Regions from separate parts of the Ensifer sp. NPDC090286 genome, predicted to be linked through region 1. Evidence: predicted binding sites of a transcription regulator. Region 1 holds the regulator's gene; the other holds the start of a gene.

Evidence for each region. Region 1 encodes PhoB, which activates phosphate uptake and scavenging genes when phosphate is short. Its sites were predicted from a motif close to TGTCATNNANCTGTCAT; they were not measured.
Region 2: ACIQUG_RS30475 (NAD-glutamate dehydrogenase) is a predicted target of PhoB. The motif match lies at 2,175-2,191, and genes of this name have one in related genera.

Annotation. Positions count from the first base shown of each region.
Region 1 covers NZ_JBIVYF010000003.1:630,585-634,087, forward strand. Annotated here, with positions in the region: gene ACIQUG_RS18240 (aspartate aminotransferase family protein) at 1-627, opposite strand, end outside; gene ACIQUG_RS18245 (GcrA family cell cycle regulator) at 1,049-1,570, shown strand; gene phoB (phosphate regulon transcriptional regulator PhoB) at 1,639-2,322, opposite strand; gene phoU (phosphate signaling complex protein PhoU) at 2,525-3,238, opposite strand; gene pstB (phosphate ABC transporter ATP-binding protein PstB) at 3,289-3,503, opposite strand, start outside.
Region 2 covers NZ_JBIVYF010000007.1:331,646-335,148, reverse strand. Annotated here, with positions in the region: gene ACIQUG_RS30475 (NAD-glutamate dehydrogenase) at 1-1,949, opposite strand, end outside; gene pdxY (pyridoxal kinase PdxY) at 2,235-3,116, shown strand; gene ACIQUG_RS30465 (carbonic anhydrase) at 3,245-3,503, shown strand, end outside.

The DNA of each region.
Region 1 (3,503 bases):
GAACTCGTCGCAGAGCGCGCGCAGTTCCTGCATAAACTCCTTGGTCGCCGGGCGGATACCGCCCTCGCCCTGGATCGGCTCAATCAGGATCGCTGCGGTTTCCTCTGTGATCGCATTCTTGACGGCAGCGATGTCGCCGAACGGGACCTGGTAGAAGCCCGGCGCCTTCGGACCGAAACCTTCGATGTATTTCTGCTGACCGCCGGCGGCGATCGTCGCGATCGTGCGGCCGTGGAAAGCGCCCTCAAAGGTGATGACGTGGAATTTCTCCGGGTGACCCTTGGAGAAGTGGTAACGCCGTGCCGTCTTGATGGCGCATTCCAGCGCTTCCGCACCCGAATTGGTGAAAAACACCTTGTCGGCAAAGGTCACGGCCGTCAGCCGGCGACCGAGGCTTTCCTGGCCCGCAATCTCATAGAGGTTGGACAGGTGCCAAACCTTGTCGGCCTGCGCCTTCAGCGCTTCGACGAGGTGGGGATGCGCGTGGCCGAGCGAGTTCACGGCAACGCCGGCGCCGAAATCGAGATAACGCGTACCGTCTTCAGCGATCAGCCAGGCGCCCTCTCCTCGCTCGAAACGCAACGGCGCGCGCATGTAGGTATCGTAAAGCGGCGTTGTTGCAGTCATGCGAGGCTCTCCTTCACTCCAGATCGACATCGATCCCGCGCCTCACGCGGTCCGATAAAAATCAAAAATGCCGCCTTTCGGCGGCGCAGGCACTATTCCCATTTCGCGCTGCAATGTCAACAAAACCAAGCCTTGCAGCGCAACATGAAGGATCGATTCCTGGCAGCAGAAAAATCGTCCGGGAGGGCTTGCAAAAATGCAACGCCGGCCGAGCAAGTTGGGGAAAACTACGAAATCGATTCGGCCTGATTCCCGGGACTCTTGCCACAGAGTCCAGCGGTCAGTACGTTAACATTCAATTACTAGACGCATGCGGCGGACCTAGTCACCAAAAGAGTTATCGCGTTTGCAACCCCGGGGTTCAGCCGGGGTGCGGTGAGGGATTCTGCCATCCCCAACGCTGAGAACGGAGAGTGCAGAAATGAACTGGACTGACGAGCGGGTGGAGAAACTGAAGAAGCTTTGGTCCGAGGGCCTGAGCGCGAGCCAGATCGCGGCACAGCTCGGCGGCGTCAGCCGTAACGCTGTCATCGGCAAGGTTCACCGCCTGAGCCTGCCAGGTCGCGCCAAGGCCGGCGGCAGCACCACGACGGCGGCCCGTCCGAAGCGCCCGACTTCGGCACCGCGTGCGCCGAACTACGCTTCGCGCGTTTCGGCCCGCCCGGTTGCACGCACGGCCGGCGCTGTCGTTCTCAAGGAAGAAATCGAAGTCGATCTCGTTGCCGAGCAGGATTTCAGCACCCGGACCGACGTTGTCGTGCCGATGTCGCGCCGCCTCGAGCTGACCCAGCTCACCGAGCGCACCTGCAAGTGGCCGATCGGCGACCCGCTGAAGGAAGAGTTTCACTTCTGCGGCAACGATTCCCCGGAATCCTCGCCTTACTGCACCTTCCATGCGCGGCTGGCCTACCAGCCGTCGGGCGAGCGCCGCAGGGCCCGCTAAGAAGCCGGACAGCATCAATAAAAAAGGGGCCGATCGGCCCCTTTTTTTGTTGGAGACTTCCGGATCTGTCAGCTTTCGAGCGAATAGCCGGCTCCGCGAACGGTGCGGATAACGTCCGGCATGTTCGAGAAATTCAGAGCCTTGCGCAGGCGACCGACATGCACGTCGACGGTGCGTTCGTCGACATAGATGTCATGGCCCCACACGCCGTCCAGAAGCTGCGAGCGCGAGAAGACGCGGCCCGGCGAGGACATCAGGAACTCCAGAAGACGGAACTCGGTCGGGCCGAGGCGCACTTCGCGGCTGCGGCGGTGAACGCGGTGGGTCTCGCGGTCGAGTTCGATGTCGCCGCAGCGAAGCAGCGTCGACAGCACCTCGGGCTTTGCCCGGCGCAGCATCGCCTTGACGCGCGCCATCAGCTCCGGAGTGGAGAATGGCTTGACCACATAGTCATCGGCGCCGGTCGCCAGACCCCGGACGCGCTCGCTTTCCTCGCCGCGCGCCGTCAGCATGATGATCGGCAGGCGCTCCGTCTCCGGGCGCTGGCGCAGCCGGCGGCAAAGTTCGATGCCGGAAACACCGGGCAGCATCCAGTCGAGGATGAGCAGGTCGGGCAGCCGCTCCTGAAGCCGGATCTCCGCCTCGTCGCCCCTGAGGATCGTGTCGACGTCGAAGCCCTCGGCTTCCAGATTGTAACGCAGCAGAACGCTCAGCGCCTCTTCGTCTTCGACTACGGCGATTTTTGGCAACATCAGGTAACGTCTCCTTACCGCGGGCGACCCTTGGGCTCATCGGCCCGGCCGGCGCTCAGACACTCTAAATCTGGAGCACGTCCGCCGATTTCAAAGGCGGGGCGAAAACCGCGTGCTTCAGATACAGGAATTCGGGGCCGCGACCGAAGCCGCGACCGGATCAAATTTCAAAGGGCATGCATGCTTACGGCGCGCTCGGCGCTCAGTCGTTGACCGAGCCCAGCGTCGACGTGGTGTCATCCTTCGGACGCTCGCCTTCCGGCTGAGCACCCGTCGCCATGTAATAGATCGTCTCGGCGATGTTGGTCGCGTGGTCGCCGATGCGCTCGATGTTCTTGGCGCAGAACAGAAGATGCGTGCAGGGCGTGATGTTGCGCGGATCTTCCATCATGTAGGTCAGCAGCTCGCGGAACAGCGAGGTGTAGATCGCATCGATCTCCTCGTCGCGCTCGCGGATGCTGTTGGCCTTCTCGGGCGAGCGCGAGGCGTAGACGTCGAGCACTTCCTTGAGCTGGACGAGAGCAAGCTCCGCCAGGTGCTCCAGGCCGCGGGCGAGCTTGCGCGGAATGCCGGATCCGGCAACCGCGATCACGCGCTTGGCGGTGTTCTTGCCGAGATCGCCGACGCGTTCCAGATCGGAGGCGATGCGGATCGATCCCATGATCTCGCGCAGGTCGGCGGCGACCGGCTGGCGCTTGGCGATGGTGACGATCGCCTTCTCGCCGATCTGGCGCTCGGCGTCGTCGAGAACGGTGTCGTCCGAGATCACCTTCTGCGCGAGAGCGAGGTCGGAATTGACCAGCGCGCGAACGGATTCGGCGACCATCTGCTCGGCGAGACCGCCCATCTCCGAGATGCGGCGCGTCAGGTACTTCAGTTCTTCGTCATAGGCGGACATGATATGCATGGACATGATCGTCGATCCTTACGGGCGCTTTGCAGTTACTGTTGCAGCCTTATGCGGCCTCAGCCGAAGCGGCCCATGATGTAATCCTGGGTGCGCTGGTCATCCGGATTGGTGAACATCTTGTCGGTGTCGTTCTCCTCGACGAGATTGCCGAGGTGGAACATGGCGGTGCGCTGCGAAACGCGGGCGGCCTGCTGCATCGAGTGGGTCACGATGACAATCGTGAAGTTCGTGCGCAGTTCGTGGATGAGTTCTTCAACCTTGGCCGTCGCGA
Region 2 (3,503 bases), on a different contig from region 1:
CGGGCATTGAGGCCCGCAAGCAGGACCAGCCGGTTGAAATTGTCGTCCTCGGTCGTGCCGTTCCAGGCGGCGAGGAACGCTTCTTCGAGCGCCGGTCCGGACTTTTCAAGGTTCAGCGCGTGGCCGTCGCGGTGGATGAGCTCCATGTCGTGGAGTACGACCTTGCGCTTCTCTTCGCCGTGGGCGTTGACGCCGATGTCGTAGGTCTGTTCGCTGATCACCCGGAAGCCGAGGTTTTCAAGCAAGGGCACGCGGCGCGACAGCGACACGGGTTCGCTGGCGTGGAAGATCTTGAGCTCGGCGGTATCGGGCCGCGAAACGGTACGGGGATAGTGATAGAACTCGATCCGGATCGGATCCGGGCCCTTGCACGCCGCGATGTCGGCGAGATCCGCATAGGCTTCGGCCGGCGTGAAGAACGACTGGTAGGCATTGTCGACATCGAGTTCGATGCCGTCCTTGCGGGCAAGCAGGTCGAACCGGTCGATCCAGCGAGTGACGATGCCGCGAACGGCCTCTTCGAGCTTGGCCTGCGGAATGCGTGGAGTCTTGCCGGCGGAGCGGCCGATGATGAAGTGGACGCGGGCGAGACCGCCTTCCGGGAAGGCCGGATAATAGGCGGAGACGCGGCCGTCATAGACCGTCTTCAGATAGTCGCCGATCTTTTCGCGAACATCCGAATCGTACTGCTCGCGCGGCACGAAGACGATGACCGAGACGAAGCGGTCGAAATGGTCGATACGCGGCAGCACGCGGATGCGCGGCCGATCGCCGAGTTCGTTGATCTGTTCGCAGAAGGCGGCCAGCAGGCCGACATCGATCTGGAACAGGTCGTCGCGCGGATAGGATTCCAGCGTGTTGGCCAGCATCTTGCCGGAATGGCTTTGCGGATCGTAGCCGAAGTGATCGACGATCTTTTCGATCTTGTGGCGCAGAAGCGGAATTTCAGCCGCCTGGCGGGTGTAGGCCGAGGAGGTGAACAGGCCGACGATGCGCAACTCGCCAGCGACGTTGCCGTCGGCGTCGAAGCGCTTGACGCCGATATAGTCCATGTAGGCGCGGCGATGCACGACCGACTTGACGTTGGCCTTGGTGACGATCAGGAAATCGGGGCCATCGAGGAAGGCGAGAATTTCAGGTGTGGTCAACACCGCGTCCTTGCCCTGGCGCAGAACGCGCACATCCGGGTTGGAGAGGATGCCGAGGCCCCTGCCCTTGCCGCGTTCGACGGCTGCCTTCTCGCCCTTGCCCGAATAGGTGTATTCGCGCATGCCGAGGAAGGTGAAGTTGTTGTCTCGCAGCCAGCGAAGGAAGGCGAGCGCCTCGTCGCGGTCGCTCTTCTTGCGCGTCGCGTTGTAGGTTTCGAGTTCCGACATGGCCTGATCGAGCAAGGTCGTCATCGCCGGCCAGTCGTGCACGGTCTGGTGGACCTGCTCCAGCACGTCGCGGATGCGGTTGCTGAGCTGTTCCGCCTCGACAGGCGCAAGCTTGGTCAGGTGGATCTGGATATGGCTGACGCGGTGCGACGGATCGCTTTCCTCTTCCGGATCGAAGAGCTTTGCCGGCTTGCCCGGTTCCTTGACCAGGATGGGATGGATCGCGAGGTGAATGTCACGGTGGGTGCTGGTGATTTCCCCCATGACCGAGTCATAGAGGAACGGCATGTTGCGTTCGGTTACGGCGATGACCGATACCTCGGTACCACCCGGCGCGATGCCGGCGACGGCTTCGACCGAAACCTGCGGCTTGCCGCCATCCCAGCGGGCGAGTTCGCGAGCCGCATGGGCTGCGGTCAGCGCCAGCATGTCCGCCGAATAGAGATCGAGGTCATCGTTGCTGGCCCCACCGAAGAGGATCTCCGGCGCCAGCGCCTCGACGCCCAGTTTGATGGCGGCCGCCTTCGCTGCGTCGATGTGTCTGTCCCGCTTCGGATTGTATTTCACGCCCATGAAGTCTCTCCCATTCATGATAGGCCAAACCCTATCAGAACCATGGCTAATGGCGACCGCTTTTTACGCTGATTTCGGCAAAATCGAGCCCAAATTCGGAGAATTTCACGTGAAAACAGCTTAAATCCATTTAAATCGAAGGTAATTTCGCGAAAATTGCTCGAAAATCGAAGAAAAAGCACGAAAACGCCAGAGGCTTCTCCGGAGCCTATCTGCCATCGGCTGTTGACAGGGCGGTGACAGTCGGGTGAACAGAGTTTCGAGATCGTAGGATTGGACTGGTCGATGCCCGAAATGCCTTCCCTGCCCGGCGCCGTCATCGTCATCTCGAGCCATGTCGTGCGCGGCAAGGTGGGCAACAGGGCCGTGGTCTTCGCGCTGGAGACCCTGGGGCATCCGGTCTGGGCGCTGCCGACCGTCATCCTCCCCTGGCATCCGGGCCATGGCCGCTCGACGCGGATCGCCATTTCCGATCAGGATTTCGGGGCGGTGGTCGATGACCTCATTGCAGCCCCCTGGGCCGGAGAGGTGCGCGCCGTGCTTTCGGGCTACCTCGGCTCGGCGGGACAGGCGGAAGCCGTGGCGCGGCTGGTGACGGCGCTGAAGGAGCGCAATCCCAAGCTGATCTATGCCTGCGACCCCGTGGTCGGCGATGCCGGTGGTCTCTATGTGCCGGAAGCCACGGCGGTTGCCATTCGCGACCGCCTGCTGCCGCTTGCAAATCTTGCGACCCCGAACCGCTACGAGCTTGCCTGGCTCGCTGGCGCGACGCTGGAGACGAACACGGCGATCATCGACGCCGCGCTCGGCCTCGGTCCGGCCCGCGTGCTGGTGACGTCCGCCGTGCCGATGATGAGCGGCGGGACCGGCAATCTCTTTCTTTCGGGCAACCACGCGCTGCTTGCCGAACATCGACTGGTCGAAAACCCGCCGAACGGCACGGGCGACCTGTTGGCGGCGGTGTTTCTCGCCCGGATCCTTGAAGGACTTTCAGAGGAACGCGCCTTGCAGATGGCGACGGCGAGCGTATTTGAGATCATCGCGCGGAGCGTCAAGCGCGGCGCAGATGAATTGACCATCGAGCAGGACGCGTCGAGCCTTTCGACGCCGATGGCGATGGTGCAGATGCGCCGGCTGGTTCATCCGAATCAGATGCGGCGGAAGTGAAGAAGCTGTTCACGGACCGCCACCCTATGGCATCGTGGATTGAATTTTAGATCGCGATCATTTTCATGACGGAGGTGCGGGTGGGCGAAAGCCGGCCATGCCGCCTTGAAGCACGAGCGGAGCAATCGATGGACAAGCAGCAGCAGCGTTTTCCGGACTATCTTCTGAACGGCTACCACAATTTCATGAACGGTCGCTTCAGCGAACAGCAGAAACGCTACAAGGCGCTGGCGGAAACCGGGCAAAAGCCGAAGACAATGGTCATTGCCTGTTGCGACTCGCGCGCTGCGCCGGAAACGATCTTCGACAGCGGCCCCGGCGAACTCTTTGTCGTGCGCAACGTCGCCAATCTCATGCCGCCCTACGAGCCCGATGGGCACTACCACT